2 regions of the Streptomyces sp. NPDC037421 genome follow, and region 1 is predicted to be linked to the other one. Evidence: riboswitches for the same ligand, from Rfam matches in the RefSeq annotation. Region 1 holds a riboswitch; the other holds the start of a gene.

Region 1 (15,242 bases):
GGGGAGCGCGGCGAAGTGAAGAGGATTTCGTGAGGCGATCTGCGATGGACTTGCGCGACACGGCGGCCTCCTCCGCCGCGATGGAGCGGTGGCGCGACCGGTATGGCGTGGCCCGGGCCTTCATGCGGGAAAGGAGCCACCTGCCCGGTGTGCTGATCGAGGTGGCGGCTCAGCACCCGCTGGCCGGCGGTGCCACCCCCGGCGAGGAGTTCGAGGCCCGGCTGCGGCGCGGGCACGAGCTCTTCCAGGGGTACCGGAGGGCCGGCCGCCCGGTGGAGATCTACGTGCCGGGCAGTCGCCACCGCCACCTCGGGGTGGAGGACGGGAAGAGCCTCAGCCGGGCCGGCGGGGACTTCCTGGAGACGCTCGGGGTACCGCCCTCGGCCGTCCACGGCGATGATCTCAACGAGCGGTACAAGGGCGACGCCGGAGTCTACGGCTCGGCGGACGAGTGCTTCGTCGCCGCCTCGTACTTCAGGGACGGGGGCTTCGGCACCCTGGTCTCGGTCTGCTCGCCGGCCCAGATGACCCGCAAGACCCTGCACTACCTGCAGTTCGGGGTCTACCCGCTGAACCACACGGCGCCGACGCCGGAGGGCTTCCACGACTTCCTCCACGAACTCCTGGTCGCGGTGCCGGAAGTCATCGGCGCCGACGAAACGCTCCAGGATCCCGGCTCGGCCGGGGCCGAGCGGCTGCGGTCGGACCGCCGGCCCCCGGTGGGCTGACGTCCGTCGGCCCGGAGCGGACGGCCACCCCGCCACGGGGGTGTGCCCGCTCCGCGCCGGCCGGCGTCCTTCCGGTCAGCAGGTGTTCGGGTGCGCGATGTCCAGCACGAACCGCTCGGGCGAGTGCAGGACGGAGGTGCTGTAGGACGGCGGGGTGTCGAAAGCGGCGCCGAAGGTCACGTACCCCTCGTAGTCGCCGGTCATGGCCATGCCCTTGAGCTTGCTGAGGTAGATCTTCTGGAGCCTGGGCCCCTGGTAGACGTTCTGCCCCGCGTCGTCGTGCCCGGCCGCGGGGTGCAGGCGGATCTCCAGGAAGTACTTCCCGGCCAGCGGCACGGGCTGGCCCGACCCGTCGTAGACGAGCTCGGACACGGGGGTGACGGTGACCGGGGGCACGTAGCCCTGGAGGTCGATCACGAGCCGGTCGTACGTGCAGTGCCCGCCCCAGCGGGCATTGACGACGAGCGGCGTCTGGGTGCGGGTGGTCGTGGTGGCGGCGGAAGCCGGCGACGCGGAGAGCGCGAGCCCGGCGGTGAGCAGGGCACCCGTGGCGAGGGCCACGATCCGGCGGCGGTGCGGGTGACGCATGATGTCTCCCCGGTTCCGTGAGACGGGGACTGCCTGTCATCTCATAGGACACCGCCGCGGCGCGCGCGGTTCCACGCGCGCCGCCTCAGTGCGCCAGCAGCGCGCTCAGCTGCGCGTCCAGGTCGTAGTGGCGCCGCTCCTGCCCGCGCGGCACCAGCTCCGTCATCCGGCGGCACAGCTCGCGCACGTCCTTGGCGCGGGCGGAGAACACGCAGCCCTGCCCGCCGTTGCTGAAGCCGAGCAGGACGCGCGGCTCCGAGCCGCTCCAGCGGGGCCACACCTGTATGTCACCCTCGCCGGTGGCGCTGTTCTGCCCGTCGAGCAGCAGATCCCGCGAGAACACCCAGCGGGCGAGGTGCGTCCCGGCGCCCCGGAAGTCGACGGCCACCTCGTACGGGCGGTCCGTGCGGTAGACGAACCGGCCGGTCAGGGGGACGGACAGGGGGGCGGCTTCCAGCCGCAGCGGCAGGAGTCTCTGTTCGGTGGTGGTGGCCATCGGCGGCTGCCTCTCGTCGCGCGCGGGGTCTTCCCGCACCCCTCCCGGCACGCTATCCCCGGCCCGGGGGCGCGCTCCGGGGCCGAAGGTCCCGAGCCGCCGGGCCGCAGGGCCTCTTTTCGGCCACGGGTACGCGAAGGGCCCGCCCTCCGGGGGGAGGGCGGGCCCGGTGGCACGCTGCGGCGGGGCCGCGCGGCCGGCCGCTACGGCAGCGGGTTGTAGATCAGCGAGTCGTGGTTGTTGGACTGGCCGACCGCGGTGAAGCCGGAGCCGTTGGCCTGGGCGCCGTTGTTCTGGTTCGACGCCCCGAAGCCCGACGCGACCTGCTGCGCGGTGGAGGAGTTGCCGAGGTTGCTGCCGCCCACTCCGCTGCCGAGGATCCCGGCGAGGGAGGCGTTCGAGGCGGTGCCGGCGGCGCCGGCCCCGTTGTCCGCCTGGGCCGTGCCGGTGAAGAGCGCGGCGGCGAGGGGGAGCGATGCGAGCGCCGCCATCACGCGGATGCTGCGGATGCCTGCCATGGTGAAGCCTCCAGTACGCAAAACAGCAAGGGGGTAGGGCGGTTGGCCTACCGCCCGGGGGTGACGCGACGTCGCGTGACCAGACTGGCGCACGTGATCATCGAGAAACCAGCCCGGACCGGCCACTTCCCTCGCAAGCGTGATCAACTCGGTCCAAACCCCGAATCGGAGGTCATTTCCTGATTTCGCGGATCAGCACTCGATGACGTTGACCGCGAGGCCGCCGCGCGCCGTCTCCTTGTACTTGATCTTCATGTCGGCGCCGGTCTCCTTCATGGTCTTGATGACCTTGTCGAGGGAGACCTTGTGGCTGCCGTCCCCGCGCATCGCCATCTTCGCGGCGGTGACGGCCTTGACGGCGGCCATGCCGTTGCGCTCGATGCAGGGGATCTGGACGAGGCCGCCGACAGGGTCGCAGGTCAGGCCGAGGTTGTGCTCCATGCCGATCTCGGCGGCGTTCTCCACCTGCTCGGGGGTGCCGCCCAGCACCTCGGCGAGGGCGCCCGCGGCCATCGAGCAGGCGGAGCCCACCTCGCCCTGGCAGCCGACCTCGGCGCCGGAGATCGAGGCGTTCTCCTTGAAGAGCATGCCGATCGCGCCCGCGGCCAGCAGGAAGCGGACCACGCCTTCCTCGTCCGCGCCGGGCACGAAGTTCACGTAGTAGTGCAGGACCGCCGGAAGGACGCCCGCCGCGCCGTTCGTGGGGGCGGTCACCACGCGCCCGCCCGCCGCGTTCTCCTCGTTGACGGCCATCGCGTAGATCGTCGTCCACTCGCTGCGGTGCATCATCGGGTCGCCCTCGGTGCGCAGCTGGCGCGCCGTGGACGCGGCGCGGCGCTTGACGCGCAGGCCGCCCGGGAGGATGCCCTCGCGGGACATGCCGCGCGAGACGCAGGACTGCATGACGCGCCAGATCTCCAGGAGGCCCTCGCGGATCTCCTCCTCGGTGCGCCAGGCCTTCTCGTTCTCCAGCATCAGGGAGGAGATCGACAGGCCGGTCTCGTTGGCCAGGCGCAGCATCTCGTCACCCGAGCGGAAGGGGTACTTCAGCACGGTGTCGTCGAGCTTGATCCGGTCCTCGCCGACCGCGTCCTCGTCCACGACGAAGCCGCCGCCCACCGAGTAGTAGGTCTTCTCCAGCAGCGGGGCGCCGGAGGCGTCGTACGCGAAGAGCGTCATGCCGTTCGCGTGGTAGGGCAGCGAGCGGCGGCGGTGCAGGATCAGCTGGCTGGGCTCGTCGAAGTCGATCTCGTGGGCACCGCCTATTTCCGTGCCCAGCAGACGCAGCTTGCCGCTCTTGCGGATGCGCTCCACCTCGTCGTCGGCGGTCTCGACGTCCACGGTGCGGGGGGAGTGGCCTTCCAGGCCGAGCAGGACCGCCTTGGGCGTGCCGTGCCCGTGGCCGGTCGCGCCGAGGGAGCCGAAGAGCTCCGCCCGCACGGAGGCGGTCTGGGCGAGGACGCCGTCCTTCTTCAGCCGCGTCACGAACATGCGCGCCGCGCGCATGGGGCCGACCGTGTGGGAGGAGGACGGGCCGATGCCGATGGAGAAGAGGTCGAAGACGGAGATGGCCACTGGCGGACTCCCTTGTCTGCTCGTGGGGTGGGGAGGGGGCAGGGGTGTGGTGATCGAGACGGGGGATCTGCGGATTTTGTCCGGCAGACGAGCGTAACGCGTGGAGATGAACGGTTCGCCTCCCGGACGGGGCCGCAGGGCGTGAGCCGGATCGCGTTCCGGTGCCGGGACGGCCGGAGGGCGTGACGGGGGAGTCGCCCTGCGTGGCCGGGCCGCCCGGGTGCGGGACCGGTCCGGCGCCCGGGGCGGGCGTCCGGGGCGGGCGTCCGGGCTCCGGTCATGAAAAGGGCCCGGCCTTGTGGAGAACAAGGCCGGGCCCCCAGAGCCGTGCCTAGAGCGACGGGTACAGCGGGAACTTCGCGGCCAGGGCCGAGACGCGCGCCTTGAGGTCGGCGGCGTCGTAGCTCGGCTTCAGCGCCTGCGCGATGATCTCGGCGACCTCGGTGAAGGCCTCGGCGTCGAAGCCGCGGGTCGCGAGGGCCGGCGTACCGATCCGCAGACCCGAGGTGACCATCGGGGGCCGCGGGTCGTTCGGGATGGCGTTGCGGTTGACCGTGATGCCGACCTCGTGGAGGCGGTCCTCGGCCTGCTGGCCGTCCAGCTCGGAGTTGCGCAGGTCGACCAGGACCAGGTGCACGTCGGTGCCGCCGGTGAGGACGTCCACGCCCACGGCCTTGACGTCGTCCTGGACCAGACGGGCGGCGAGGATCTTCGCGCCCTCCAGGGTGCGCTCCTGGCGCTCCTTGAACTCGGGCGAGGCCGCGACCAGGAAGGAGACCGCCTTGGCGGCGATCACGTGCTCCAGCGGACCGCCCTGCTGACCGGGGAAGACCGCGGAGTTGATCTTCTTGGCCAGCTCCTGCGTCGACAGGATGACACCGCCGCGCGGACCGCCGAGGGTCTTGTGCGTGGTGGTGGTGACGACGTGGGCGTGCGGCACCGGGTTCGGGTGCAGACCCGCGGCGACCAGGCCGGCGAAGTGCGCCATGTCGACCATCAGGTACGCGCCGACCTCGTCCGCGATCCGGCGGAACGCGGCGAAGTCCAGCTGGCGCGGGTAGGCGGACCAGCCGGCGACGATCAGCTGCGGCTTGGACTCCTTGGCGAGGCGCTCGACCTCGGCCATGTCGACCTCGCCGGTCTCGTCGACGTGGTACGGGACCACGTTGTAGAGCTTGCCGGAGAAGTTGATCTTCATGCCGTGGGTCAGGTGACCGCCGTGGGCCAGGTTCAGGCCCATGATCGTGTCGCCCGGCTTCAGCAGCGCGAACATCGCGGCGGCGTTGGCCTGCGCACCCGAGTGCGGCTGGACGTTCGCGGCCTCGGCGCCGAACAGCGCCTTGATGCGGTCGATGGCGATCTGCTCGACCACGTCGACGTGCTCGCAGCCGCCGTAGTAGCGGCGGCCCGGGTAGCCCTCGGCGTACTTGTTGGTCAGGACCGAGCCCTGGGCCTCCATGACGGCGACCGGAGCGAAGTTCTCCGACGCGATCATTTCCAGGGTCGACTGCTGGCGCGCGAGCTCGGCGTCGACGGCGGCGGCGACGTCAGGGTCGAGCTCGTGGAGGGGGGTGTTCAGAACGGACATTCAGGGGCCCCTGGGGTGTCAGTTGTCGGAGTGGGTGAGCGCGGCGTACTCGTCGGCGGAGAGCGCGTCCTTCGGCTCCTCCGACAGGCGCACCTTGAACAGCCAGCCACCCTCGAACGGGGCGGAGTTCACCAGCGAGGGGTCGTCCACGACGTCCTGGTTGAACTCGGTGATCTCGCCGGAGACGGGGGAGTACAGGTCGCTGACCGACTTGGTCGACTCCAGCTCGCCACAGGTCTCGCCCTCGGTGACGGTGTCGCCGACCGCGGGGAGCTGGGCGTAGACGACGTCACCGAGCGCGTTGGCCGCGAACTCCGTGATGCCGACCGTCGCGACGCCGTCCTCGACGGCCGACAGCCACTCGTGCTCCTTGGTGTAACGCAGCTGCTGGGGGTTGCTCATGACCTGATTCTCCTGGATGCGGGGAGGTGGATACGAACTGTGGTCTTGCGTGCTGAGACGGTGGAGCCCGGTACGAGGGTTACTTCTGCCGCTTGTAGAAGGGCAGGGCCACGACCTCGTACGGCTCATGCGTACCGCGAATGTCGACGCCGACGCCGGAGGTGCCGGGCGCGGCGTGCGCCGCGTCGACGTACGCCATCGCGATCGGCTTGCCCAGCGTCGGGGACGGGGCGCCGGAGGTCACCTCGCCGATGACCTCGCCGCCCGCGACCACCGGGAAGCCGGCGCGCGGGACGCGGCGGCCCTCGGCGACCAGGCCGACCAGCTTGCGCGGCGGCTTGGTGGCGGCGACCTCGGCGGCTGCCTCCAGGGCGGCGCGGCCGACGAAGTCGCCCTCCTTCTCGAACTTCACGACCCGGCCCAGCCCGGCGTCGAAGGGGGTGAGCGCGGTGGTCAGCTCGTGCCCGTACAGCGGCATGCCCGCCTCCAGGCGCAGCGTGTCGCGGCAGGACAGGCCGGCCGGCACCAGACCGGCGTCCTTGCCGGCCTCGGTCAGCGCCTGCCACAGCTCCACGGCGTGCTCGGGGGAGACGAACAGCTCGAAGCCGTCCTCGCCCGTGTAGCCGGTACGGGCGATCAGCGCGGGCACGCCCGCGACGGTGCCCGGCAGGCCCGCGTAGTACTTCAGGCCGTCCAGGTCGGCGTCCGTGAGCGACTTCAGGATGCCGGGGGACTCCGGGCCCTGGACGGCGATCAGCGCGTACGCGTCACGGTCGTCGCGGACCTCGGTGTCGAAGCCGGCGGCGCGCTCGGTGAGCGCGTCCAGCACGACCTGGGCGTTGGAGGCGTTGGCGACGACCATGTACTCGGTCTCGCCGAGGCGGTAGACGATCAGGTCGTCGAGGATCCCGCCGTCCTCGCGGCAGATGTGCGTGTAGCGGGCGCGGCCGACGCCGACGGTGGAGATGTTCCCGACGAGCGCGTAGTCCAGCGCCTTCACGGCCTCCGGGCCGGTCAGGGTGATCTCGCCCATGTGGGACAGGTCGAACAGGCCGGCGTTGGTGCGCACGGCGTTGTGCTCGTCGCGCTCACTGGCGTAGCGCAGCGGCATGTCCCAGCCCGCGAAGTCGGTCATGGTCGCACCGAGCGAGCGGTGCAGCGCGTCGAGCGCGGTCAGACGGGGGGCAGTGCTCATGGGTGTGGCTCCCGGGTCCCAGGGCATGACATGACGAGGAGGTTCCTCCCCATCTGTCATCGGAACCTGAGAGGTTCGCCGAGAGTTCCCGGAGGGGGAACGCCGACTTGCACCTTGGGTGGAGCACGCGCCGGGCCGTCCGGGGACGGACGCGGCGGGGCTCGCTTTTCAGATCTGCCTCATCCACGCGGTACGGGGCCTGAGAGATTCAAGGGAGGTACTTGCTCCTTCGGCGCCCGGGCACGGCCTCGCGGCCTGCCGGGACTCTCCCGCGCGGATTCAAGCGGCCGGTATGCAGTTTGGTGTCCAGATGGCGCACATCATTGCACGGGACGGGCGGGAGAGGGCAGTGGGGCCCGGAAGAACGTGCGGTCCGGGACGGGGCCGGCCGTCCGCGCTGTGGAACGCCCGACCGCAACCGGGGCCGTCGGATTACCGTCTCTTTACATTCAGTGGGCATGGGGCCCTCGCGGCCCGATTCGGGGGAGACGATCACTGTGCGGAGACTCGGAGTGGCTACGACTACAGGCGCCGTCGGGGCGGTCGCGGCGCAACGGGGCGCCGCCCGGCCCGCGGCGGGCGGCGGCCCGGTCCGTGACCTGCGCGGACAGTCCGCGCGGCCGCACCGGCTGAGCTATGCCGCCGGGGACATCGTGGTGGTGTCCGGGCTGCCCGGCGGCGGCAAGAGCACCCTCATCAAGCGGGCCGCCGACGTCGGCATCGACTCGCAGGACACCCGCGAGCGCTGGGAGCGCCGGATGCCGTCCGGCCTGCCGTACGCGGTGTACCGGCCGCTGGTCCGCGCCGCGCACTACGGGGCGCTGTGGCGCGAGCTGCGCTCCGGCGCCTCTGTGGTGGTCCACGACTGCGGCACCCAGCCGTGGGTGCGGGGCCTGCTGGCCGCCGTCGCCCGGCGGCGGGGGCGGGCGCTGCACCTGCTGCTGCTGGACACCAGCCCCGAGGAGGCCCTGTCCGGGCAGGCGGTCCGGGGCCGGCGGGTCTCGGCGTACGCCTTCGCCCGCCACCGGGGGGCGGTGTCCCGCCTCCTGCGCGGAGCGGAAGCCGGCCGGCCCCCGCGCGGGTGCGCCTCGGTCACCCTCCTGGACCGCCCCTCCGCCGCCGCGCTGACCCGGATCGCCTTCGGGGGCTGACGGCCGCCGCCGCGCGGAGCGGTCCCCTCCCCGCCCCGCGCAGCGGCAACCCGGCAGTGGCCGGACCGGCGCTCCCGGCGTGCCCCGGCCCCGATAGCCTCGGGGTCACACAGGGCGGAACCACACGGAGGCACGGGCAGATGCAGGCGCAAGGCAACGGCTGGCCGGCGAACGAGTTGGAGCAGGTGCTCGGGGCGGCGCTCGGCCGGGCGGACGCCGGCCCGCGGATCATGGAGGCGCTCGGCCGCAGCCAGGTCTGGGTGCCGCTCCCCCAGGGCGGCGGGCCCGACAGCGCCTCCCTCGACCTCCCCACGATGCTGATCGACGGCGCGGCGTACGTCCCCGTCTACAGCTCGGAGGCCCAGTTCCGCTTCGCCGCCGGCCCCGCCATGGCCTGCGCGGTCGCCCCCGCCGTCGAGTTCGCCCGCGGCCTGCCCCCGCAGCTCGGCATCGCCCTGAACCCCGAGGGCGCCGTCGGGGTCCCGCTGCCCCCGGCCGCCGTCGCGGAGCTGTGCCGCACCGGCCGCACCGAACTCGACGGCCCGGCCACCGGCGGCCGCGTCCGGCTCTTCGAGCCCGACTGGCAGGACGACCCGGTCGACTTCCTCGCCGCCGCCGCCGAGGAGTTCCGGGCCACCGCAGCGGTCGCGGCCGCGCACCGCTGCCTCGCCAGCGTCGAGGGCGGCGACCCCCAGCTCTACATCGGTGTCCGCCTGACGGGATGGGATCCCGAGTCCCGGAACGCCCCGCTGGAGGCGCTCGGCCGCGCCCTGGCCCGCGTACCGGCGCCCTGGCCGGTGCAGTTGATCCTGCTGGACGCCGCCGAGGACCCGGTCACGGAGTGGATTCGTGAGCGCGTACGCCCCTTCTACCTCCCGTAGCGCCGCTTAAGCTGGTCGGGACGTGTGGACGACGGGCGGACGAAGACGAAGAGGGGTACCGGGTGAGTGCGTCAGGCACGGCCGCGGCCGGGCAGGTCGAGCACATGCTGCGCCAGGTGACTCCCGGGCGCTATGAGAGCTATGAGTCATTCCTGCACGCCCTCGCCGAGGGCCGGCTGTGGATGCTCCTGTGGCAGGGGCAGCCGGGCTCACCGGACGCCCAGTACGGCGGCATGGAGGTCGAGGGGCTGGGCTACGCCCCCTGCGTGACCTCCCCGCAGGAGCTGGCCGCGAGCGGCTGGAACCGCGGCTACGAGGTGGTCACGGGCCGGGACATCGCCCGCGCCCTCTACCCCGACCGCTGGGGGCTCTGGGTCAACCCGCACGCCCAGGGCGGCGGCCTCGGCATCCCCTGGGCCGACCTGCGCCGGGTCGCCACCGGCCTGGACCGGATGCCGGCGGGGCCGCTGCGGCTGTCCGAGCCGGCCCTGGAGCTCCCGCAGTTCTACGGGCTGCTGACCCAGCACGCCCACCGCACGCCGGCCGTGCGGTCGCTGCGCCGCGCCTGGGTGCAGCCCTCGCTCGGGTCGGCGTACCTCGCGGTGGGGCTCGACCTGTACGACGCCTCGGCGCCCGCGCTGGAATCCGTACGGGAGATGATGCGCCAGTCGGTCGGCGCCGTGCCCGAGGGGGTTCCGGTGTGCACGGTCGCGCTCGCGGACGAGCACGATCCGGTGGCGATGTGGCTGCGCGCGCAGACCCGGCCCTTCTACGACCGCGAGGGGCAGGCCGCCGCCTACTGACCCCCTCCAGAGGTTCCGGGGACGCTTTCCCGAGCTTCCTACAGGGATTTCCGGGGTGCGCCCGCACCCTGAGACAGCCCCGTCCGACGGACACCAGGCCGCCGGGAACCACGGTTCCCGGCGGCCTTCGCCTTGTCCGGATATAGCCGCAGGTGGGCGTCCAATTGGCGCACTCCTCCACGGAGTTGGCCGTGATGTCCGTTTGCGTACCGAACGGACGGTCTTGCTCCGCTGAGCCGTGAGCGGAGTCCGGATAACGGGAACCCCGGCCTCAGATCACGGTTGCGCATCCATTCATCTGCGGGTCTGGCGGCTGGTCGAGCGCCCGATGAAGACTCCCCACCCAAGAGCCGGTCAGTCCTCCAGGACGCGGTTCGGCACGTGGACTTCGCCGCTCGTCCCGACGCGGCACTTCCGCACTTCCCGCACTTCAGCTGCACCGCACCGCACGCACCGCACCCTGCTCCACCCACAGCACGGCCGCATTGCCAGCACTGCCAGCACCTCGCACCTCGTACGCGTTCACGTGCCCCGAGCACTGGAACGCCACTCCGCACCAACGCCGCCACAGCGGCGGGCATGGGCCGACCCACCCGTCGGCCGAGAGGGGTCCCCACCACGATGACGGCACCACTGCACGACACGGACGCGGAATCACCCGCACCCGTGTCCGTAGCCGACGTCCCTGCCAAGGCCATCGAAGGCCGCTCGCCCGGCCGCATCGCCTGGATGCGGCTCAAGCGCGACAAGGTCGCGCTGACCGGCGGCGTGATCGTGATCCTCCTGATCCTGGTGGCGGTCTTCGCGCCGCTGATCGTGAACCTGCTGGGCCACGACCCCAACGAGTTCCACGAGGACATGATCGATCCGGACCTGGGCACGCCGCTCGGCTCCTTCGGCGGCATCAGCTCCGACTTCCTGCTGGGCGTCGAACCGACCAACGGACGCGACGTGTTCAGCCGGATCGTCTACGGCGCCCGCATCTCGCTGGTCGTCGCCTTCCTGGCGGCCTTCGTCTCGGTCGTCCTCGGCAGCCTCCTGGGCGCCCTCGCCGGCTTCCTCGGCGGCTGGGTGGACGGGATCATCAGTCGCCTGATGGACCTGCTGCTGGCCTTCCCCCAGCTGCTGTTCACCATCGCCCTGGTCTCCGTGGTCCCCAACTCCGTGTGGGGGTTCGAGGGTTCCGGCGTCCGGATGGGCGTGCTCATCCTCGTCATCGGCTTCTTCGGCTGGCCGTACATCGGCCGCATCGTCCGGGGCCAGACGATCTCCCTGCGGGAGCGCGAGTACGTCGAGGCCGCGCGCAGCCTCGGAGCCGGCCGCGGCTACATCCTCCTCAAGGAGCTGCTGCCGAACCTGGTCGCGCCGATCCTCGTCTACGCCACGCTGATCATCCCGACCAACATCCTGACCGAAGCGGCCCTCAGCTTCCTGGGCGCCGGCGTCAAGCCGCCCACCGCTTCCTGGGGAAAGATGCTCTCCGACGCCGTCCCCATCTACCAGGACGACCCCATGTACATGGTGGTTCCCGGTATGACGATCTTCATCACCGTCCTGGCGTTCAACCTCTTCGGGGACGGGCTGCGTGATGCACTCGACCCCAAGGGCAGCTGAACCGCTTCTTCGATTCACCACCTATGGAGGTTGGACAACCGTGATCCGCAGAAAGCAGGCTCTCGCGATCACCGCCGTGATCGCCGCGCTCTCGATGACCGCCGCGTGCGGTGGCACCGAGAACAAGAAGGACGACAAGGCCGACGGCGACAGCGGCAAGGGCTACAGCGGTGCCGCCACCGCCGTGATCAACCCCTCGGACGCCAAGGGCGGCGAGCTCAAGCTCTGGTCCCCGCAGGACGTCGACTACCTCGACCCGGCGCGCGCCTACTACGGCTTCGTCTGGAACATGCAGCGGCTCTACGTCCGCAGCCTGCTGGCCTACGACGCCAAGCCGGGCAAGGACGGCACCAAGGTCGTCCCCGACCTCGCCGAGGCCCTGCCGGTCATCAGCAACGACGGCAAGACCTACACCCTGAAGCTCAAGGACGGGGTGAAGTTCGAGGACGGTACGCCGATCACCTCGAAGGACATCAAGTACGGCGTCGAGCGCGTCTTCGCGCAGGACGTGCTGTCCGGCGGCCCGACCTACCTGATCGACCTCCTGGACCAGGGCCAGAAGTACCCCGGCCCGTACAAGGACACCGACCCGAACAAGATGGGTCTGAAGACCGTCGAGACGCCGGACGACAAGACGATCGTCTTCAACCTGGCGAGCGCGAACTCGGACTTCAGCTACCTGCTGGCCATGCCGTCCTCCTCGCCGGTCCCGGCGGGCAAGGACACGGGCGCCACCTACACCAACAAGCCGATCTCCACGGGCCCCTACAAGGTCGAGAGCTTCACCGCCGGCAAGGGCGCGACCTTCGTCCGCAACGAGAACTGGGACCCGAAGACGGACCCGATCCGCAAGGGTCTGCCGGACAAGGTCTCCTTCACGGTCACCACCAACCCGGACGACATGGACCAGCGCCTGCTCTCGGGCGACATCGACATGGCCGTCGACGGCACCGGTGTCCAGCAGGCCGCGAAGAACAAGATCCTCAAGGACGAGAACCTCAAGAAGAACGCGGACAACCCGTTCACGGGCTACATCCGCTACTTCGCCTTCCCGCAGACGGTCGCGCCGTTCGACAACATCGAGTGCCGCAAGGCCGTCATCTACGCGGCCGACCCGAAGTCCCTCCAGACCGCCCGCGGCGGCCCGACCAGCGGTGACCTCGGCGCGAACATGCTGCCGGCCGGCGTCCCCGGCTCGGACAAGGGCTTCGACCCCTTCGGCCTGACGAAGGGCAAGCCGCAGGAGGCCAAGGCCAAGGAGGCCCTCAAGGCCTGTGGCAAGCCCGACGGCTTCGAGACCGTCATCGCCGTGCGCAACAACCGCGCCCCCGAGGTGAAGACGGCCGAGTCCCTCCAGGCCTCGCTCGCCAAGGTCGGCATCAAGGCCACGATCGACCAGTTCGACGGCAAGCTCTCCTCCTCCACGATCGGTTCGCCCGAGAACGTGAAGAAGAAGGGCTACGGCATCATCGTCATGGGCTGGGGCGCCGACTACAACTCCGGCGCGGGCTTCCTGCAGCCGCTGGTCGACGGATCGTTCATCCTGCCGAACGGCAACAACAACTACACCGAGGTCAACGACAGCGAGATCAACGGCCTGTTCGACAAGGCCGCTGCCGCCGCCACCCCGGAGGCCGCTGCTCCGTTCTACACGGAGATCAACAAGAAGGTCATGGACAAGGCGCTCTACCTGCCGATCAACTTCGACAAGGCGCTCGTCTACCACAACCCGCGCCTGACGAACGTCTTCTTCAACGAGTCCTTCGGCAAGATCGACCTCGCCACCGTGGGCATCAAGCAGTAGTCGCCAGAACCAGCAGGACCAGCAGGCTGCCCGGCGATGAGCCGGGCAGCCGGGCAGCCCGGCCGAGCGCCGGGCACGCAACCGCAACTCAGCACGTAAGTAAGTGCCTTCACCGCACATGCGCTAGTCCGAAGGGCAGGTGAAGGCCGCAGGCGCTGGCCGCCGCCCCCACGAGGGGCGGCGGCCACCAGCCCCGGGCGGCCGACTGCAGTGCTCGTCTACCTCATACGGCGGCTGTTCAACGTCGCCGCCACGCTGCTGGTGGTCTCCGTGGTCACCTTCGGCATCTTCTTCGCGGTCCCGAAGCTGACCGGCAGCGATCCCGCGCTCATGTACGCAGGCCGGGAGACCAACGAGACCGCCCTGGCGGGCATCCGCGTGAAGATGGGCTTCGACAAGCCCATCTCCGAGCAGTACCTGCTCTTCGTCAAGGGCATTTTCGCCGGCCGTGACTACGACGGCGGCACCGAGATCACCCACTGTGCGGCCCCCTGCTTCGGCTACTCCTTCAAGACCGAGGCGCCCGTCTGGGAGACCATGATGGACCGGATCCCGGTCACCCTCTCGCTCGCCCTCGGGGCGGCCGTGATCTGGGTGATCGCCGGTGTGGCCACGGGCGTGATCTCCGCACTCAAACGCCGCACCGCCATCGACCGCACCGTCATGGTCGGCGCGCTCGCCGGCGTCTCCCTGCCGATCTTCTTCACCGGCATGGTGGCTCCCGCGCTCTTCGTGTACAGCCTCGGCTGGCTGGACGTCTCCAACTACCAGCCCCTGACCGAGGATCCGCTGGCCTGGCTCAACAGCATGATCCTGCCCTGGGTCACCCTGGCCTTCCTCTTCGCCGCGACCTACGCCCGCATCACCCGGGCGACCATGCTCGAGGTCCTCGGCGAGGACTACATCCGCACCGCCCGCGCCAAGGGCCTCAAGGAGAGCGTGGTCATCCGCAAGCACGCCCTGCGCTCCACGCTCACCCCGGTCGTCACCATGTTCGGCCTGGACCTCGGCGGCCTCCTCGGCGGCGCGGTGCTCACCGAGACCACCTTCAACTTCCAGGGCCTGGGCACGGCCGCCGTGGCCGCCATCAGCGCCGGCGACCTCCCCGTGATCATGGGGGTCACCCTGCTCGCCGCGCTCTTCGTGGTGCTGGCGAACCTGATCGTGGACCTGCTGTACGCCGTCATCGACCCGCGCGTGAGGCTGACGTGACCAAGAACCATTCCGACCAGCCGGCCTTCGTGCCCGAGCAGGGCGGCGCGCCCGACGCGGCCCCCTTCCTCTCCGTGCGCGACCTCAAGGTCCACTTCCCGACCGACGACGGCCTGGTCAAGTCCGTGGACGGCCTCACCTTCGACCTGGAGCGCGGCAAGACCCTCGGCATCGTGGGCGAGTCCGGCTCCGGGAAGTCGGTGACCTCGCTGGCCATCATGGGCCTGCACCGCACCGGCAACGCGCGCAGCCGCCCGGACATCTCGGGCCAGGTGGTGCTCGACGGCGAGGACCTCGTCAGCGCCGACGCCGACCACGTACGCCGGCTGCGCGGCCGCAAGATGGCGATGGTCTTCCAGGACCCGCTGTCCGCGATGCACCCGTACTACTCGGTCGGCAAGCAGATCGTCGAGGCGTACCGGACCCACCACGACGTCGACAAGAAGAAGGCCCGCGCCCGCGCCGTCGAGATGCTCGACCGCGTCGGCATCCCGGAGCCCCACCGGCGCGTGGACGCGTACCCGCACGAGTTCTCCGGCGGCATGCGCCAGCGCGCGATGATCGCGATGGCGCTGGTCAACAACCCCGAACTGCTCATCGCGGACGAGCCGACCACCGCCCTGGACGTCACCGTCCAGGCGCAGATCCTCGACCTGATCCGCGACCTGCAGAAGGAGTTCGGCTCCG
Region 2 (15,242 bases), on a different contig from region 1:
ATCACCACGTTGCCGATGAACCCGCCGATGCCCTGGTAGAGGTGGTACGAGCCGCGCAGCAGGGAGCTGGCCAGCAGCGCGGCCGTCGGCGACCAGCCCAGCTGGCCGAGCCGGCGCAGCAGGTAGGCCAGCACGATGACCTCCTCCACCACGGAGTTCTGCACCGCGGAGAGGATCAGTACGGGGAACTTCCACCACACGTCGGGCAGGGCCTCCGGCACCACCGTCAGGTTGAAGCCGGTGGCCCGGGCCCCCAGGTAGAAGGCCAGCCCGGCGCTGCCGATGCCGGCGGCCACGAGCGCGCCCCGGGCCAGGTCCGGGCCGGGGCGGGTGCGGTCGAAGCCCAGGGCCCTGAGCCCGGGCGCGCCCTCGCGGGTCAGCAGGTGCGCGACGAGCAGTACGGGGACCAGCGCGGTCGCGATCCCGAACAGCTGCCAGGCCAGGTCCAGCCACGGCCGCCCGGGCGCGTAGGAGCCGTTGAGGGTGGCGGCCTGGTCCTTGAGCCCGCCCGGCTTGGTGAGCGAGCCGATGAAGCTGATCAGCGCCGAGACCCCGCTCGCGCCCAGCGACAGCGCGAGCACGAGCAGGGTCTCGGTGCGCAGGACCCGGCGCCCGTCCTCGCGCAGTTCCACGACCACCGGCTCCGGCTCGACCCGCACGCCTGACTCCCGTCCCGTTCCGACCACCACCCCATACTGCCTCCTCGGCGGCGGGAGCGGATCAGCGGGAAGGGATCGGCGGAGCGGGACGGCCCTCAGCGGCGGACCGCCCGCGTGGCGTCCACCTCCTGTTCCTCCAGGCCCACGGGCCAGGTGTGCACGGGGTCGCCCTTGTGCATCAGCTCGCTGTAGCGCCGGGTGGTGGCCGCGAGGGCGGCGTCACGTTCCAGTCCGCCCGCGAGCGCCCGGTGGTACGTGTCCACCTGCCAGGTGGCCCCGTTCACCCGGCGCCGGCACCGCTCCTCGATGATCCCCAGGTAGTGGTCCCGGTCGGCGGGTTCGATGCCCCAGGCGTCCAGCCCGGCCGCGGCCATCGGCAGCAGCTCGTCCAGCACCAGCCGCACCGCGGGCACGCTCACCAGCCCCCCGGCCCTGCCCTTGCGCGGCCAGCGGATCCGCGCGTCGATCCCGTACCGGCAGGCCGCGTCGAAGTTGGCCTCCGCCTCGGCGAAGGACATCCGGGTCCACACGGGGCGCGGCTCGTCCGCGAGGGTCCGTACGAGTCCGTAGTAGAAGGCGGCGTTGGCGACGACGTCGGCCACGGTGGGCCCGGCGGGCAGGACCCGGTTCTCCACCCTCAGGTGCGGCACCCCGTCGGCGACCCCGTAGACGGGCCGGTTCCACCGGTAGACCGTGCCGTTGTGCAGCACCAGCTCCTGAAGGCTCGGCACCCCGCCCTCGGCGAGCACCCGCAGCGGCTCCTCCTCGCCGCATATCGGCAGCAGGGAGGGGAAGAAGCGGACGTTCTCGGCGAAGAGCTCGTACACCGAGTCCACCCACCGCTCCCCGAACCACGTCCGCGGCCGCACCCCCTGCGCCTGGAGTTCGGGCGGCCTGGTGTCGGTGGCCTGCGTGAACAGCGGCGGACGCGACTCGCGCCACAGCTCGCGCCCGAACAGGAACGGCGAGTTGGCACCCACCGCTATCTGTACGGCGGTCACCGCCTGCGCCGCGTTCCACACGTCGGAGAACCGGGCCGGGGTGACCTGGAGGTGCAGCTGCACGGAGGTGCAGGCGGCTTCAGGCACGATCGAGCCGGTGCTCCAGGTCAGCCGCTCCACCCCGTCGATGTCGAGCCGGAAGTCCTCCCCCCGCATCATCAGGATCTGCTCGTTGAGCAGGGAGTAGCGGTCCACCGCCGAAAGGTTTGCCAGGGCCAGGTCCGCACGGGAGATGGTGGGCAATATCCCGATCATCACGACGCCCGCGTCGATCTCCGCGGCCTGCCGGTGGGCGTAGTTGAGTCCCGCGCTCAGTTCTTCGGAGAGCTGGTCGAATACCCTCCCGTCGAGCCGGTGCGGGAGTACGTTCACCTCCAGGTTGAACATTCCGAGTTCGGTCTGGAAATCGGGGCTCGCAATCCGCTCCAGCACCTGCGCATTCACCATGCGCGGCAAACCGTCGGCACCCGCGAGATTCAGCTCGATCTCCAGCCCCATCATGTTCTTGGGACGATCGAACCTCTTCTCCGCCAGAAGCCGCTCCAGCCCCTCCAGGCACTCGTGGAGCTTCCTCCGATACCGATGCCGATCGGACAGGTCGAATCCGCCTGCCACGACCTTCTCCCCCATCGAAGCGTCCCTCCTCGAGTGGGCCAGGCCCGGAGCACCCGGGCGCACGTCACGGTCGATGATGCCCAGGCACCGTGATCCATAACGCGGGCCGGGGGGGCTTGGCGGGGAGCGCGCGCCGGTATGGCCCGATGGGCGCTCCGGCACATTCACCTGGCAACCCGCGGGACGCAATTTCCCTCTGGCCTTTGCCGGTTCCCGATTACCGAAGGTTTCCAGCCGAGCGCCCTTGGGGTAACCTCCGAGGTCAGCGCGGCATGTCCGCGTGCAACCGGCATGAATACCATGACAGCGGGACCGGAAGGCGCCTTGCCGACAATAGGCGGGACGGCTAGCCGAAACACTGCGTGAACACATGTCGTATAAACTCCGCAAACGAGGCAGAGAGTTGGCGCGCGGCCATTGCCCCAAAGCCCACCTCTGACCCCAGAATGCGACAGCGCCGTCCGCACCTTCCCCCGCACCACAGGTCTCCCAAGTGAGAGGCGACCCACCATGCCGCTGCATGTTCCCCCGGCTCCCGCGCCCGCCCTGCGCAGCGTCCTCGCGGCACTCGGTTCTCCCACCGCCGCCCACGAGGCACACACCCCCGCCCTGCGCTCGTTCCAGGGCCCGCTGACCGCCGAACTCCCGCTTCCGGTCCACGTGCTCGACCGCCTGAGCGTGTCCGGCCACACCGCCGGCGGCCGCCCGCCCCGCACCCGGCTCACCGGCTGGCGGTTCCTGATCCGCAGCGGCGACCGCTTCGTCGCGGCGGCCGACACCCGGCTGACCCCGGACGGCTGGGCCTTCTCCCATTTCTTCGAGGGCCCCTACGTCGCCGCGACCGAACGCGCCCTCCGCCAGGCGGAGTCGCTCGGCAAGGGCTACCAGCCGAGGCTGCTGTCCGTACCTGAGCTGTACATGCTGACCCTGTGGCTGCACGGGGCGGTCGGCGCCGACGCCGCCGCCGGCCTCCCCGCCGCCGCCGACCTGCTGGTGCCACTGGCTCCGGCCCCGCCCGGGATCGCGCCCTTCCGGCCGCATCCCGTCTCGGAGCTGCTGCCCGTCCTGACCCACCGGCTGACCCCGGCCGCCCCACCGGTCCCGCCCAGCCTCGCGGCCCCGGCGGCTTGACCCGAGTGACCCATTCGGCCTAGTCCGCTCGGGTCAATGCGAACCACCCGAAATGACAGGGGAGTTGGCCTGAACCGCCCGCACGGGTGATGCGTCCTCATTCCAAGAGGACAGCTGCCGGGAAATACCTGCGAAGCAGCCGTCCTGGGGGAACACTGAGGACATCCTCCCCGCAGGTGCGGGGACGACACAGGGGGACGGCCATGAATCACGCATCGAGCCGTAGCGAACAGACCACACCGCAGCGAAAGAACCCATCCATGTGCCAGCACCAGCCCGCCTGCCCGTCATCAGAATCCGCCGACCGGGAGGCCGCGCGCCCGGTGGCCAACCACCCGGAACAGGGCTGGAGCCTGCTGTGCAACGGCGTCCTGCTCTTCGAGGACACCGGTGAGCTGCTGCCGGACGGACAGATCATCGCCCCGCACCGCCCGCTCGCGGCGGCGTAACCGGCACCGGACGGCAACGACGCACGGACGAAGAAGGGAGGGGCCGGTCCCGGAGCTCAACGCTCCGGGACCGGCCCCTTCACCGTGTGACCGGCCCGTCAACGACGGGCCCGGCTGCCACGCCTCAGTTGTCGTACTCGTCCAGCGGCGGGCAGGAGCAGACCAGGTTCCGGTCACCGAAGGCGCCGTCGATCCGGCGCACCGGCGGCCAGTACTTCTCGGCGGCGGAGACCCCGCCCGGGAAGACGGCCTCGTCGCGGCTGTACGGGTGGTTCCACTCGCCGCCCAGCGCCGCGGCGGTGTGCGGGGCGTTGGCGAGCGGGTTGTCGTCCACCGGCCACTCGCCGCCGACGACCCGCTCGATCTCGGCGCGGATGGCGATCATCGCGTCGCAGAAGCGGTCGATCTCGATGAGGTCCTCGGACTCGGTCGGCTCGATCATCAGCGTGCCGGCCACCGGGAAGGACATGGTCGGCGCGTGGAAGCCGTAGTCGATCAGGCGCTTGGCGATGTCGTCGACGCTCACGCCCGTGGCCTTCGACAGCGGGCGCAGGTCGATGATGCACTCGTGCGCGACCAGGTTGCCCGGACCGGTGTAGAGGACCGGGTAGTGGGGCTCCAGGCGCTTGGCGATGTAGTTGGCGCCGAGCACCGCCACCTGGGTGGCCCGCTTGAGGCCCTCGCCACCCATCAGGCGGACGTACGACCAGGAGATCGGCAGGATGCCCGCCGAGCCCCACGGCGCGGCGGAGATCGGGCCGACGCCCGTCTCGGGGCCGGCGGTCGGCTGGAGCGGGTGGTTCGGCAGGTACGGGGCCAGGTGCGCCCGGACACCGACCGGGCCGACGCCCGGGCCGCCGCCGCCGTGCGGGATGCAGAAGGTCTTGTGCAGGTTCAGGTGCGAGACGTCGCCGCCGAAGTGGCCCGGCTTGGCCAGACCCACCAGGGCGTTCAGGTTGGCGCCGTCCACGTACACCTGGCCGCCGGCCTCGTGCACCTGGGCGCAGATGTCGGCGACGTGCTCCTCGAAGACACCGTGCGTCGACGGGTAGGTGATCATGAGGACGGAGAGCTCGTCGCGGTACTGCTCGATCTTGGCGCGCAGGTCGTCCGCGTCCACCTCGCCGTCGTCGGCGGTCTTGACGACGACGACCTTCATGCCGGCCATCACGGCGCTCGCGGCGTTGGTGCCGTGCGCGGAGGACGGGATGAGACAGATGGTGCGCTGCTCGTCGCCGTTCGCCCGGTGGTAGGCGCGGACGGCCAGCAGACCGGCGAGCTCACCCTGGGAGCCGGCGTTCGGCTGGATGGAGACCTTGTCGTAGCCGGTGACCTCGCAGAGACGTTCCTCCAGCTCGTTGATGAGCGTGAGGTACCCCTCGGCCTGCTCGACCGGGGCGAACGGGTGCAGCTGGCCGAATTCGGGCCAGGTGACCGGCTCCATCTCGGTGGTCGCGTTGAGCTTCATGGTGCAGGAGCCCAGCGGGATCATGCCGCGGTCCAGCGCGTAGTCCTTGTCCGAGAGCTTGCGCAGGTAGCGCAGCATCGCGGTCTCGGAGCGGTGCTGGTGGAAGACCGGGTGGGTCAGGTACGCGTCCGAGCGCAGCAGGCCCTCGGGCAGCGAGTCGGCCGTGACCGCGTCCAGGGCCTCGACGTCGGCGGTGACGCCGAAGGCGGCCCAGACCGCTTCGAGGTCCGCGCGCGTGGTGGTCTCGTCGCAGGAGACCGAGACGTGGTCGGCGTCGGCCTGGTACACGTTGACCCCGCCCTCGCGGGCGGCGGCGACGACCTCGGCGGCCTTGCCGGGCACCCGGGCGGTGACGGTGTCGAAGAAGGAGCCGTGCACCAGCTCGACCCCGCCGGCCGTCAGGCCCGCGGCGAGGAGGGCGGCGTAGCGGTGGGTGCGGCGGGCGATCGTCTTCAGGCCGTCGGGGCCGTGGTAGACGGCGTACATGCCGGCCATGACGGCGAGCAGCACCTGCGCGGTGCAGATGTTGCTGGTGGCCTTCTCGCGGCGGATGTGCTGCTCGCGGGTCTGCAGGGCCAGGCGGTACGCCTTGTTGCCGTCCGCGTCCACGGAGACGCCGACGAGGCGGCCGGGCAGCGAGCGGGCGTGCTTGGCCTGGACGGCCATGTAACCGGCGTGCGGGCCGCCGAAGCCCATCGGGACGCCGAAGCGCTGGGTGGTGCCGACGGCGATGTCCGCGCCCAGCTCGCCCGGGGAGGTCAGCAGGGTCAGGGCGAGCAGGTCGGCGGAGACGGTGACGATCGCACCGAGCTCGTGAGCCTGGTCGATGACCGGCTTGATCTCGCGGACCGCGCCGGAGGCGCCCGGGTACTGGAGCAGCACGCCGAAGACACCGCGCTCGGCGATCTCGGCGGGGATGCCCTCGGACAGGTCCGCGACGACGACCTCGACGCCCGTGGGCTCGGCGCGGGTCTCGATCACGGCGATGGTCTGCGGCAGCGCGTCGGCGTCGACGAGGAAGACCCCGCCCTTGACCTTGCCCACGCGGCGGGCCAGCGACATGGCCTCGGCCGCCGCGGTGCCCTCGTCCAGCAGGGAGGCGCCGGAGGTGGGCAGGCCGGTCAGGTCGGCCACGAGGGTCTGGAAGTTCAACAGCGCCTCCAGGCGGCCCTGCGAGATCTCCGGCTGGTACGGGGTGTACGCCGTGTACCAGGCCGGGTTCTCCATGACGTTGCGCAGGATCACCGGCGGGGTGAAGGTCCCGTAGTAGCCGAGACCGATCATCGAGGAGAGCACCTGGTTGCGGTCGGCGAGCGAGCGGAGCTCGGCCAGCACCTCGGCTTCGGTGCGCGCCTCGGGCAGGTTCAGCGCCTCGGCGGTCTTGATCACATCCGGTACCGCGGCGGCGGTCAGCTCGTCCAGGGAGCCGTAGCCCACCTGGGCGAGCATCTTGGCCTGCGCTTCGGCGTCCGGGCCGATGTGACGCTGCTCGAAGGGGATGCCGCGCTCGAGCTGGGAGAGCGGAATGCGGTTGGCGGTCATGACGGAGGCCTCCTGGTCGTATGACCTGCGAGGGGCACCACGGCGCGGGCACCCGGACGGCCTCCCCCTCTGTCATCTCAACCTGAGAGCTTCACCGGAGTCGCGGGGTTCGCCCGAGAGCTCCGGCTTTCACCGTCGGTGAGGGGAGGTACCGGCACTGCGGGCCCGGCGCCTGCCCCTGCTTTCCAGAGTGGCCTCGTCACGTGCGGTACGTATGCCTGAGAGATTCCGGGGAGGATTTGCTCCTTCGGCGCCTCCGTCGAACTCACTCGGAGGACTCTCCCGCACAGGGTCAACAGCCGTCACCCAGCCTACCAGCGAGGATCTCGACCCTCCCTCGAGTGGCCCCCTCTTCAAATATGCACTTCTGTAGTCATTACGCATGAGCTGTGCATCACTGCGACCGTACGGAGGGACCGTGCAGACCGACATCGATCCCCGCAGCCTGATCGGCCGCAAGGCGTTCGACCGCAACGGCACCAAGATCGGCACCGTGGACGAGGTCTACCTCGACGACGCCACCGGCGTCCCGGAGTGGGCCGCCGTCCGGACGGGCCTCTTCGGCCGTGACGCCTTCGTCCCCCTGGAACCGAGCGAAGTCGTGGACGACGCCCTGCGCGTGCCCTTCGAACGCTCCCTGATCAAGGACGCCCCCGATTTCGGGGTCGGCCGCCACCTCTCCCCCGAGCAGGAGCTCCAGCTCTACCACCACTACGGCCTCGACGTGGCCCTCCCCTCCGACTTCCAGCGCCCCCACCCGCCGGACACCCCCTAAGGGCTGTCCCCCTTCCCCACCAGGGGCAGCGGGTCGGAGGCCTCGAGCTCCGGGTCGTCCAGCAGGAAGGTACGCACCCGGCCCGGGGGCGATCCGGGCCGCTCGAACCGTACGGTCACCCGCCCGACCCCGCTGCCCTGCACCCACCCCGGCCCGTACACCGCGTGGTGTACGTCGCTGCCCGCCGCCCAGTGCCGCGCGGGAGCGGCCCCGGCGCCCTCCAGGACCGCCGCGGGCCCCTCCGGGGGCCCGCCTTCCGGGGCGGCCCCGGCGGCGCCCTCCTCGCCGCCCTGCGCCTCGGCCCCGGCCTCCTCGGCGGTGGCCAGCGCGTGGGCGAACAGGTCCTCCTGCGTGTAGTCCGCGAGCCCCGTCACCCCCACCCCCAGCAGCCGCACCCCGCCGGTGGTGTCCACGCCCTCCAGCAGCCGCGCGGCCGCCTCCCGCACCACCGCCGGGTCGTCGGTGGGCCCGCGCAGCGTCTCGGAGCGGGTCAGCGTCGAGAAGTCGTACCGGCGCACCTTCAAGACGATGGTCCGCCCCGAGTGCCCCGAGGCGCGCAGCCGCCCCACGCAGCGGTCGGCGAGCCGCTGCACCTCGTTCCGGATCCGCACCCGGTCGTGCAGGTCCACGTCGAAGGTGTCCTCCACCGAGACGGACTTCGCGTCCCGCTCGGCGACCACCGGCCGGTCGTCCAGCCCCAGCGCCATCCGGTGGAGCCCCACGCCGTGCGCCCGCCCCACCATCCGCACCAGCTCGTCCTCGCCCGCCTCGGCCAGCTCCCCCACGGTGGTGATCCCGGCCCGGCGCAGGTGCTCCCCGGTGGCCGGCCCCACGCCGGGCAGGGTGCGCACGGGCATGGGCGCGAGGAGCTCGCGCTCGGTCCCCGGTTCGATCAGCAGCAGCCCGTCCGGCTTGGCCTCCTCCGAGGCGATCTTGGCCAGCATCTTGGACCCCGCCAGCCCCACCGAGCCGCTGAGTCCCGTGAGGGCCGTGATGTCGGCCCGCAGCCGCTCCCCCGTGGCGCGGGCGCCCGCCGAGTCGAAGGCCGCTCCGCCCGCCTCCAGGTCCACGAAGGCCTCGTCCAGGCTGAGCGGCTCCACCAGCGGCGACAGCTCCCGCAGCAGGGCCATGACCAGCTCGCTGACCTCGCGGTAGAGGGTGAAGCGCGGGATCAGGTAGGCGCCGTTCGGGCAGAGGCGGCGGGCCTGCGCGGTCGGCATCGCCGAGTGCACCCCGAACCGCCGGGCCTCGTACGAGGCCGTGGCCACGACCCCGCGCGGCCCGAGCCCTCCGACGATCACGGCCTTCCCGCGCAGGCTGGGCTTCGACGCCTGCTCCACGGAGGCGTAGAAGGCGTCCATGTCCAGGTGCAGGATGGTCGGCGCGGCTCTCACAGCACCGATGCTGCCCTACGCCACTGACAACGCGGTGATCACCGGCCCTCGACCCACCGCGGGGCGCGGCGGGGGGGGTCAGACGGCCCGGTTCCGGCGGGCCGCCAGCTCGTCTGCCGGGTTGTGGCCCACCAGGGTCTCACCGGTGTCCACGCGCTCCCCGTGCAGCTGCGACAGCGCGTTCTCCACGTCGCGCCAGACCACGCCCACCGCGATGCCGAAGACGCCCTGCCCGCCCTGGAGCAGGCTCACGACCTGGTCCGGCGAGGTGCACTCGTACACCGTCGCGCCGTCGCTCATCAGCGTCATGCGCTCCAGGTCGGAGAAACCCCGGTCCCGCAGGTGCTGCACGGCGGTGCGGATGTTCTGCAGCGCCACCCCGGTGTCCAGGAAACGCTTGACGATCTTCAGGACGACCACGTCGCGGAAGCTGTACAGCCGCTGGGTTCCCGACCCGTACGCGGGCCGCACGCTCGGCTCCACGAGTCCGGTCCGCGCCCAGTAGTCGAGCTGCCGGTACGTGATCCCCGCGGCGGCACACGCCGTCGGTCCGCGGTAGCCGACCTGCTCGGACGCCGGGCCTTCGCTCACCGGTCCGACCGGCGCGGCCGCCGGCTGACGGTGCGCGGAACCCGCTGCGCCGCCGTGCACCGGGTACGGCCCACCGTCGCTCCGCGCGGGGGTGCCCCCGGTCGTACCGTCGCCCGTGATCCTCACGCCGACCCTCCGTCCTTGACCTGCCACCTTGAAGGTAGGCAGTGACCAGGGGTGCGTCAACGATCGCCACACTCGGCACGCCGAGTGATAATCACCCTGAGAGTGGTTTCCCGTACCCCGTTGCGGGGAAAGGCTACTCGAATGGGGTGACAGTTCCCGGTGGACGGCACGGCCGTCGGCGCGGCTACTGGGGCCCCGTCCCGAAGTCCTCGGGAGAGATCTGGTCGAGGAACTCGCGGAACTTCTCCACCTCGTCCTCCTGCTCATCGGGAATGGCGATTCCGGCGTCGTCCAGCACGCCGTCACTGCCGTAGATCGGCGTTCCCGTGCGCAGGGCCAGCGCTATGGCGTCCGACGGCCGCGCGCTCACCTCGACCCCGCTGGCGAAGACCAGCTCCGCGTAGAAGACGCCCTCCCGCAGATCCGTGATCCGGACCTCGGTGAGCTCCTCGCCGACCGCCTCCAGCACGTCCTTGAAAAGGTCGTGCGTCAGCGGCCGGGCAGGGGCCATGCCCTGCTGCGCGAAGGCAATGGCGGTCGCCTCCCCAGGACCGATCCAGATGGGGAGGTACCGATCGCCTCCCACTTCACGCAGGAGCACGATCGGTTGGTTGGAGGGCATTTCCACCCGGACACCCACAACGTCGAGCTCGTTCACACAGCAACCCTAGGACCTGCCCGGCAGGTTTGGGTAGTCGGGGCCCCACCGGGACCCATCCGGTCAGTGCGGACGGAGCCCGAGAGCGGTCTGCACCAAGGCCTCGTGGAGCCTTACGGAGAGCCCCGCGAGCTCTCTCGTCGTCGCTTCGGCGTGCGCCCTGGTCTGCGGATTGCGGTGCCTGCGCAGCGGGGCGACGAGCTGCTCCACCAGACCGGCCTCCCGGTCCGCCGCCGCCTTCATTCCCCGCAGGTGGCGGGGTTCGAGGCCGAACCGGCCGAGATCCGCGATCAGCCGGGCCACGATGACCGTGCCGGCGTCGAACCCGCCGCCCGGCACCTCGGAGATGAGCCCGTACGACTCCCACTCGACGAGCTGCGCCTCGTCCACCTCGGCGGCCGCGATCAGCTCGGCCCGGCCCACCCGGGCCGCCGGCGGCGGCTCACCGTCCGCCTCCGCGTACCCGCCGGAGGACTGGGCGCCCTCCACGGACTCCCCGTGCGCGGCGGGCGCGGGGATGCGGATCTGCTCACCGCGGTCGAGCGCGTCGAGCTGCTCCCGGATGACCTTCAGCGGGAGGTAGTGGTCACGCTGAAGGCGCAGGACGCGCGCGAGCCGCTCCACGTCCTGCGTACTGAACTTGCGGTATCCGGAAGGCGTGCGCCGGGGCTCGACCAGGCCCTCCGCCTCCAGGAAGCGGATCTTCGAGATCGTGACTTCGGGGAACTCGTCCCGCAGCGTGGTCAGCACCGTACCGATGCTGACCAGCTGCCCGGCCGAGCCGGCGGTGCCGTTCTTCGGGGCACCGCCCGTCGGGGTACGCAGCATGGAACCTTCCCTGGGGTCCCCCCGGAGGGTGTCCGGGGGTGGGGTGCCCCCCGGACGGTGTCCGAGGGGGTCAGACGCCCCGCAGGCTCGCGTAGAAGACCAGCCGGTACTTGCCGATCTGCACCTCGTCGCCGTTGTGCAGGGCGACGGACTCGATCGGCTCGCGGTTCACGTACGTGCCGTTGAGGCTGCCCACGTCGGCGACCGTGAAGCCGCCCTCCGGGCTCCGGCGGAATTCGACATGCAGGCGGGACACGGTGATGTCGTCCAGGAAGATGTCGCTCTGCGGGTGCCGGCCCGCAGTCGTCAGTTCGCCGTCCAGCAGGAACCGGCTGCCCGAGTTGGGCCCGCGCCGCACGATCAGCAGGGCGGAACCGGGCGGCAGCGCCTCCACCGCGGCCTGGGCCTCGGGAGAGAGCGAGGACGACACGTGCTGGCCCGACCCCTCGGCCTCGTAGGCCTCCAGGCCCGAGATCGAGATGGTGGACGTGGTCTCCGAAGCGCGCTCCGGCGTCAGACCCGGCCGCAGCGGCGCCCCGCAGTTGGAGCAGAAACGGCTCGCCGCATCGCTGCGGTGACCGCACCTTCCGCACGTCTGCTCGGCCGACATGGACGGCTCCTCGCGCCGCGGCTGCCCCGCGGAGGCACTGGTGGCATAGGGGTCAGAGGCAAACCCTCCACCCGCACTAGAGGTTGATGGTTCACCGAAACCTATGCGTCCGGAACCAGCGGGGTCAACGGACGACGCGCCGCGCCCGCCCGAATTGTCACCCGGGCCGGCCACCTCGTCGCGGAAGAGCGGCCTGTCGCCCTGCCCTTCCCCTTCCGGCTGCCCCGCGCGGTGCCGCGTCGCACCGCTTTCCTCGTTCTTCTTCTTGCCGAACAACTTCTCAAACAACTTCACGGGCGATTCCCCTTGACCGAAACAGACCCGCCCGTGGGGCAGGACGAACTCTGCATGCACACACCTGCCGACCCGGACATTCTGACAACGTCCGTAACCACCAGACAGTTTCCACCACGCACGGCGACTTCCGTGCGTCGACCCCCCGCAGGCGTCGGCCCGCGTGAGCCTGTCCACGTTCCGCTACGCATCACGGCGATGACGACCGAGCGTAGTCAGGCTGCTTCGCAGCCCGCAAGGCATCCACAACGATCTTCGCCGACCGTGTGACGGCGACCGTGGCCTGTTCCTTCTCCATGGTCTGCACCACACCTCCCGGGATGTTCAGCGCGGGCTCCAGATCCTGCGGCTTGCCGATCACCTTGAACTCGTAGGGCTGTGTGATCTTCTTACCGTCGATCCCGACCCCGCCGCCCTCGTCGGAGAAGTACGAGCCGGCCACGACGCGCACCCCGTTGATCTGGATCGCCTCCGCCCCGGCCGCCCGCAGCTCCTGGAGGGTGTCCAGCAACTGGTCGGACCTCACCTGGCCCTTGGTGTCGGTGATCCGCAGCGTGATCCCCGGGCCCTGTGCGGCCACCGTACCGGCCAGGATGCCCAGTTGGCGCTCCTTCTCAACCGTCTGACGGCGGGCCTCTTCCGCCTGGTTGGAACTGCTCTGGAGCTCCTTGCGCTGATCGTCCAGCCGCTGCTTCTCGTCCTCCAGGCGCTGGGTCCGCCCGTCCAGCTCGTCGAGGATCCGTACGAGGTCCTCCTGGCGGGCACCGCGCAGCGGGGCGCTGGAGTCGCTGTTGGACCGGACCTGGATCGCGAGCCCGAGGCCCAGGACGAACAGCAGCAGCGCGACGATCAGTTGGGCCCGGCTGAACCTGGGCGGCCACAGCCCGGCGGCCAGGCGCTGGCGCCCGGTCTCCTGCGGCCCGGCCGGCCCGGGCCGGCCGGCCTGGTGCGGGGGCTCCTGGGGCCGCGACGGCTCGGGTTCGGGCTGCGACTGCGACTGCGACTGCCCGGGGACGTCCGGCTCCCCCGGCGGGGTGTTCTCCGTGCTCATCGGCCTCACGCCCGGAAGACGTGCCGGCGGATGGCCGCGGCGTTGGAGAAGATCCGGATGCCGAGGACGACGACCACACCCGTCGACAGCTGCGAGCCGACGCCCAGCTTGTCACCGAGGAAGACGATCAGCGCGGCCACGACCACGTTCGACAGGAACGACACCACGAAGACCTTGTCGACGAAGATCCCGTCCAGCATCGCGCGCAGACCGCCGAACACCGCGTCGAGCGCGGCGACCACGGCGATCGGCAGATAAGGCTCCACCACGGCCGGCACCTCGGGCCGGACCAGAAGCCCGACCACCACTCCGGCCAAGAGGCCCAGTACCGCGATCACGACGCACCCTTCTTCGGCTCTGCTGCTGTGGCTGTGCGGACGGTCAGGCTCGACGCCGCCGGCAGCCGTACCTCGTCCATCGGGGTCAGGCTGTAGCGGATCCCGTAGCTCTCCTGGAGGACGTGCAGGTACTGACCGTCCACGGAGTCCTGGAACGTGGTCCCCAGCCGCTTCTTGTCGCCCACCGCGAGAACCTCGTAGGGCGGCACCAGCGGCTTGTTGTCGACCAGTATCGCGTCACCCGCGGCCCTGATCGCCGACAGCGCCGTCAGCCGCTGCCCGTTGATCGAAACGGCCTCCGCACCCGCCTGCCAGAGCCCGTTGACGATCCGCTGCATGTCCCTGTCGCGCACCCGGCCGGTGTTCGAGAACCCGGCGCTCTCGCGCGGACCGCCACCGCCGCCCGACGAGGCGCCCTTGGCATCGTCCACCACCAGTTTGACGCCGGGACCGTGCACCTCGGTTGCACCCGCCAGCAGTTCCACCAGCCGGCCCCGCTCCCCGACCTGCTGCTTCAGCGCCGCGCGCTGCCGGTCGGCGACCTCGGTCCGCAGCCGCTCGGTGTCGCGCTCCAGAGCGTCCGCGTGGTCGTTCGCCCGCTGCACCCGGTCGATCAGCTCCTGGCGCTCCTTGGCCAGTACGGGAGCCGCTATGCGCGCCTGCGCGGCACCGAGCGTGACCACCATCGCGGCGAGCACCAGCCCCGCGGCGAGCGCCAGCTTGGCCTTGAGGGTACGGGGCAGCCCCGCCGTACCGTCCGCCTCGCGCCGGGCCGAGGCTTCCGCATAGCCCTCGTCGAGGCTGTGGTCCATCACGTGGGTCAGCAGCGACATGGACGCGTCCGGGCGCGCGGGCGGTGTGGCCGAACTCCGGTTGTTGGGCGGCTGCGACATGCCGCACATCGTTGCATGTCGCCCCCGCCAACACCCAATGCGCCCGCCCGGCGGACCGGGCCGGGTCACTCCCCGCACCCGGCCCGCCGGAACCGCTTCCCCCGGGCGACGGGCGCCGGTCAGTGCTGCCCGGCTCCGTCCACGACCGCGCCCCACTCGTCGAGGAGCGCCTGAGCGGAGGCGTCGTCGGGTCCTTCGGCCCACAGGTGGGTGACCGCCTCCGCCGGGTCCGGCAGGACCAGCACCCAACGCCCGTCGGCCTCGACCACGCGCACCCCGTCGGTGGTGTCCACCTGCCGGTCGCCGGCCGCCTCCACGACCCGCCGCATGACGAGCCCCTTCGCCGCCCACGGCGTGGGCACGTCCCGCTTGAGGACGTGTGCGCGCGGGATGCGGGCGTCGATCTGGCTCAGGGTGAGCTGCGTACGCGCCACCAGCCCGATCAGCTGCACGAAGGCCGCCGAACCGTCGAAGACGCTGCTGAACTCCGGGACGATGAACCCGCCCCGGCCGTCCCCGCCGAAGATCGTGGTCTCCTCACGGCCGACCCGGGTCAGGTCGTCGGGCGAGGTCGTCGTCCACTCCACCTGGGTACCGTGGTACGCCGCCACCTGCTCGGCGACGCGCGTGGTGGTCACCGGCAGGGCCACCTTGCCGCTGCGCTTCTCGGCGGCGACCAGGTCGAGGAGCACGAGCAGCGCCCGGTCGTCCTCGATGATCCGGCCCCGCTCGTCCACCAGGGAGATCCGCTCGCCCACCGGGTCGAACCGCACGCCGAACGCCGCCCGCGCCGACGCCACGATCTCCCCGAGCCGCACC

The links. A riboswitch is a leader RNA that binds a small molecule or an ion and turns the genes downstream of it on or off. The one in region 1 is predicted to bind glycine.
Region 2: linked by a shared signal. The riboswitch ahead of gcvP (aminomethyl-transferring glycine dehydrogenase) and the one ahead of gcvT (glycine cleavage system aminomethyltransferase GcvT) in region 1 are both predicted to bind glycine.

What each region holds. Positions count from the first base shown of each region.
Region 1 covers NZ_JBVJWV010000013.1:1,726-16,967, reverse strand. Annotated here, with positions in the region: gene ACZ7IF_RS20220 (DUF4062 domain-containing protein) at 1-33, shown strand, start outside; gene ACZ7IF_RS20215 (hypothetical protein) at 45-728, shown strand; gene ACZ7IF_RS20210 (AMIN-like domain-containing (lipo)protein) at 804-1,316, opposite strand; gene ACZ7IF_RS20205 (SsgA family sporulation/cell division regulator) at 1,402-1,812, opposite strand; gene ACZ7IF_RS20200 (hypothetical protein) at 2,016-2,330, opposite strand; gene ACZ7IF_RS20195 (L-serine ammonia-lyase) at 2,523-3,905, opposite strand; gene glyA (serine hydroxymethyltransferase) at 4,237-5,493, opposite strand; gene gcvH (glycine cleavage system protein GcvH) at 5,512-5,895, opposite strand; gene gcvT (glycine cleavage system aminomethyltransferase GcvT) at 5,975-7,090, opposite strand; glycine riboswitch at 7,269-7,372, opposite strand; gene ACZ7IF_RS20175 (AAA family ATPase) at 7,549-8,241, shown strand; gene ACZ7IF_RS20170 (enhanced serine sensitivity protein SseB) at 8,382-9,122, shown strand; gene ACZ7IF_RS20165 (enhanced serine sensitivity protein SseB C-terminal domain-containing protein) at 9,185-9,925, shown strand; gene ACZ7IF_RS20160 (ABC transporter permease) at 10,547-11,539, shown strand; gene ACZ7IF_RS20155 (ABC transporter substrate-binding protein) at 11,634-13,343, shown strand; gene ACZ7IF_RS20150 (ABC transporter permease) at 13,554-14,555, shown strand; gene ACZ7IF_RS20145 (ABC transporter ATP-binding protein) at 14,585-15,242, shown strand, end outside.
Region 2 covers NZ_JBVJWV010000060.1:2,676-17,917, reverse strand. Annotated here, with positions in the region: gene ACZ7IF_RS38170 (CPBP family intramembrane glutamic endopeptidase) at 1-659, opposite strand, end outside; gene ACZ7IF_RS38165 (glutamate-cysteine ligase family protein) at 755-2,290, opposite strand; gene ACZ7IF_RS38160 (hypothetical protein) at 2,786-3,406, shown strand; gene ACZ7IF_RS38155 (DUF5999 family protein) at 3,667-3,855, shown strand; gene gcvP (aminomethyl-transferring glycine dehydrogenase) at 3,980-6,865, opposite strand; glycine riboswitch at 7,062-7,160, opposite strand; gene ACZ7IF_RS38145 (PRC-barrel domain-containing protein) at 7,284-7,640, shown strand; gene ACZ7IF_RS38140 (DNA polymerase IV) at 7,637-9,034, opposite strand; gene ACZ7IF_RS38135 (MerR family transcriptional regulator) at 9,113-9,751, opposite strand; gene ACZ7IF_RS38130 (bifunctional nuclease family protein) at 9,936-10,409, opposite strand; gene ftsR (transcriptional regulator FtsR) at 10,473-11,237, opposite strand; gene ACZ7IF_RS38120 (FHA domain-containing protein) at 11,308-12,201, opposite strand; gene ACZ7IF_RS38115 (DUF881 domain-containing protein) at 12,332-13,192, opposite strand; gene ACZ7IF_RS38110 (small basic family protein) at 13,198-13,530, opposite strand; gene ACZ7IF_RS38105 (DUF881 domain-containing protein) at 13,527-14,432, opposite strand; gene ACZ7IF_RS38100 (sugar phosphate nucleotidyltransferase) at 14,543-15,242, opposite strand, start outside.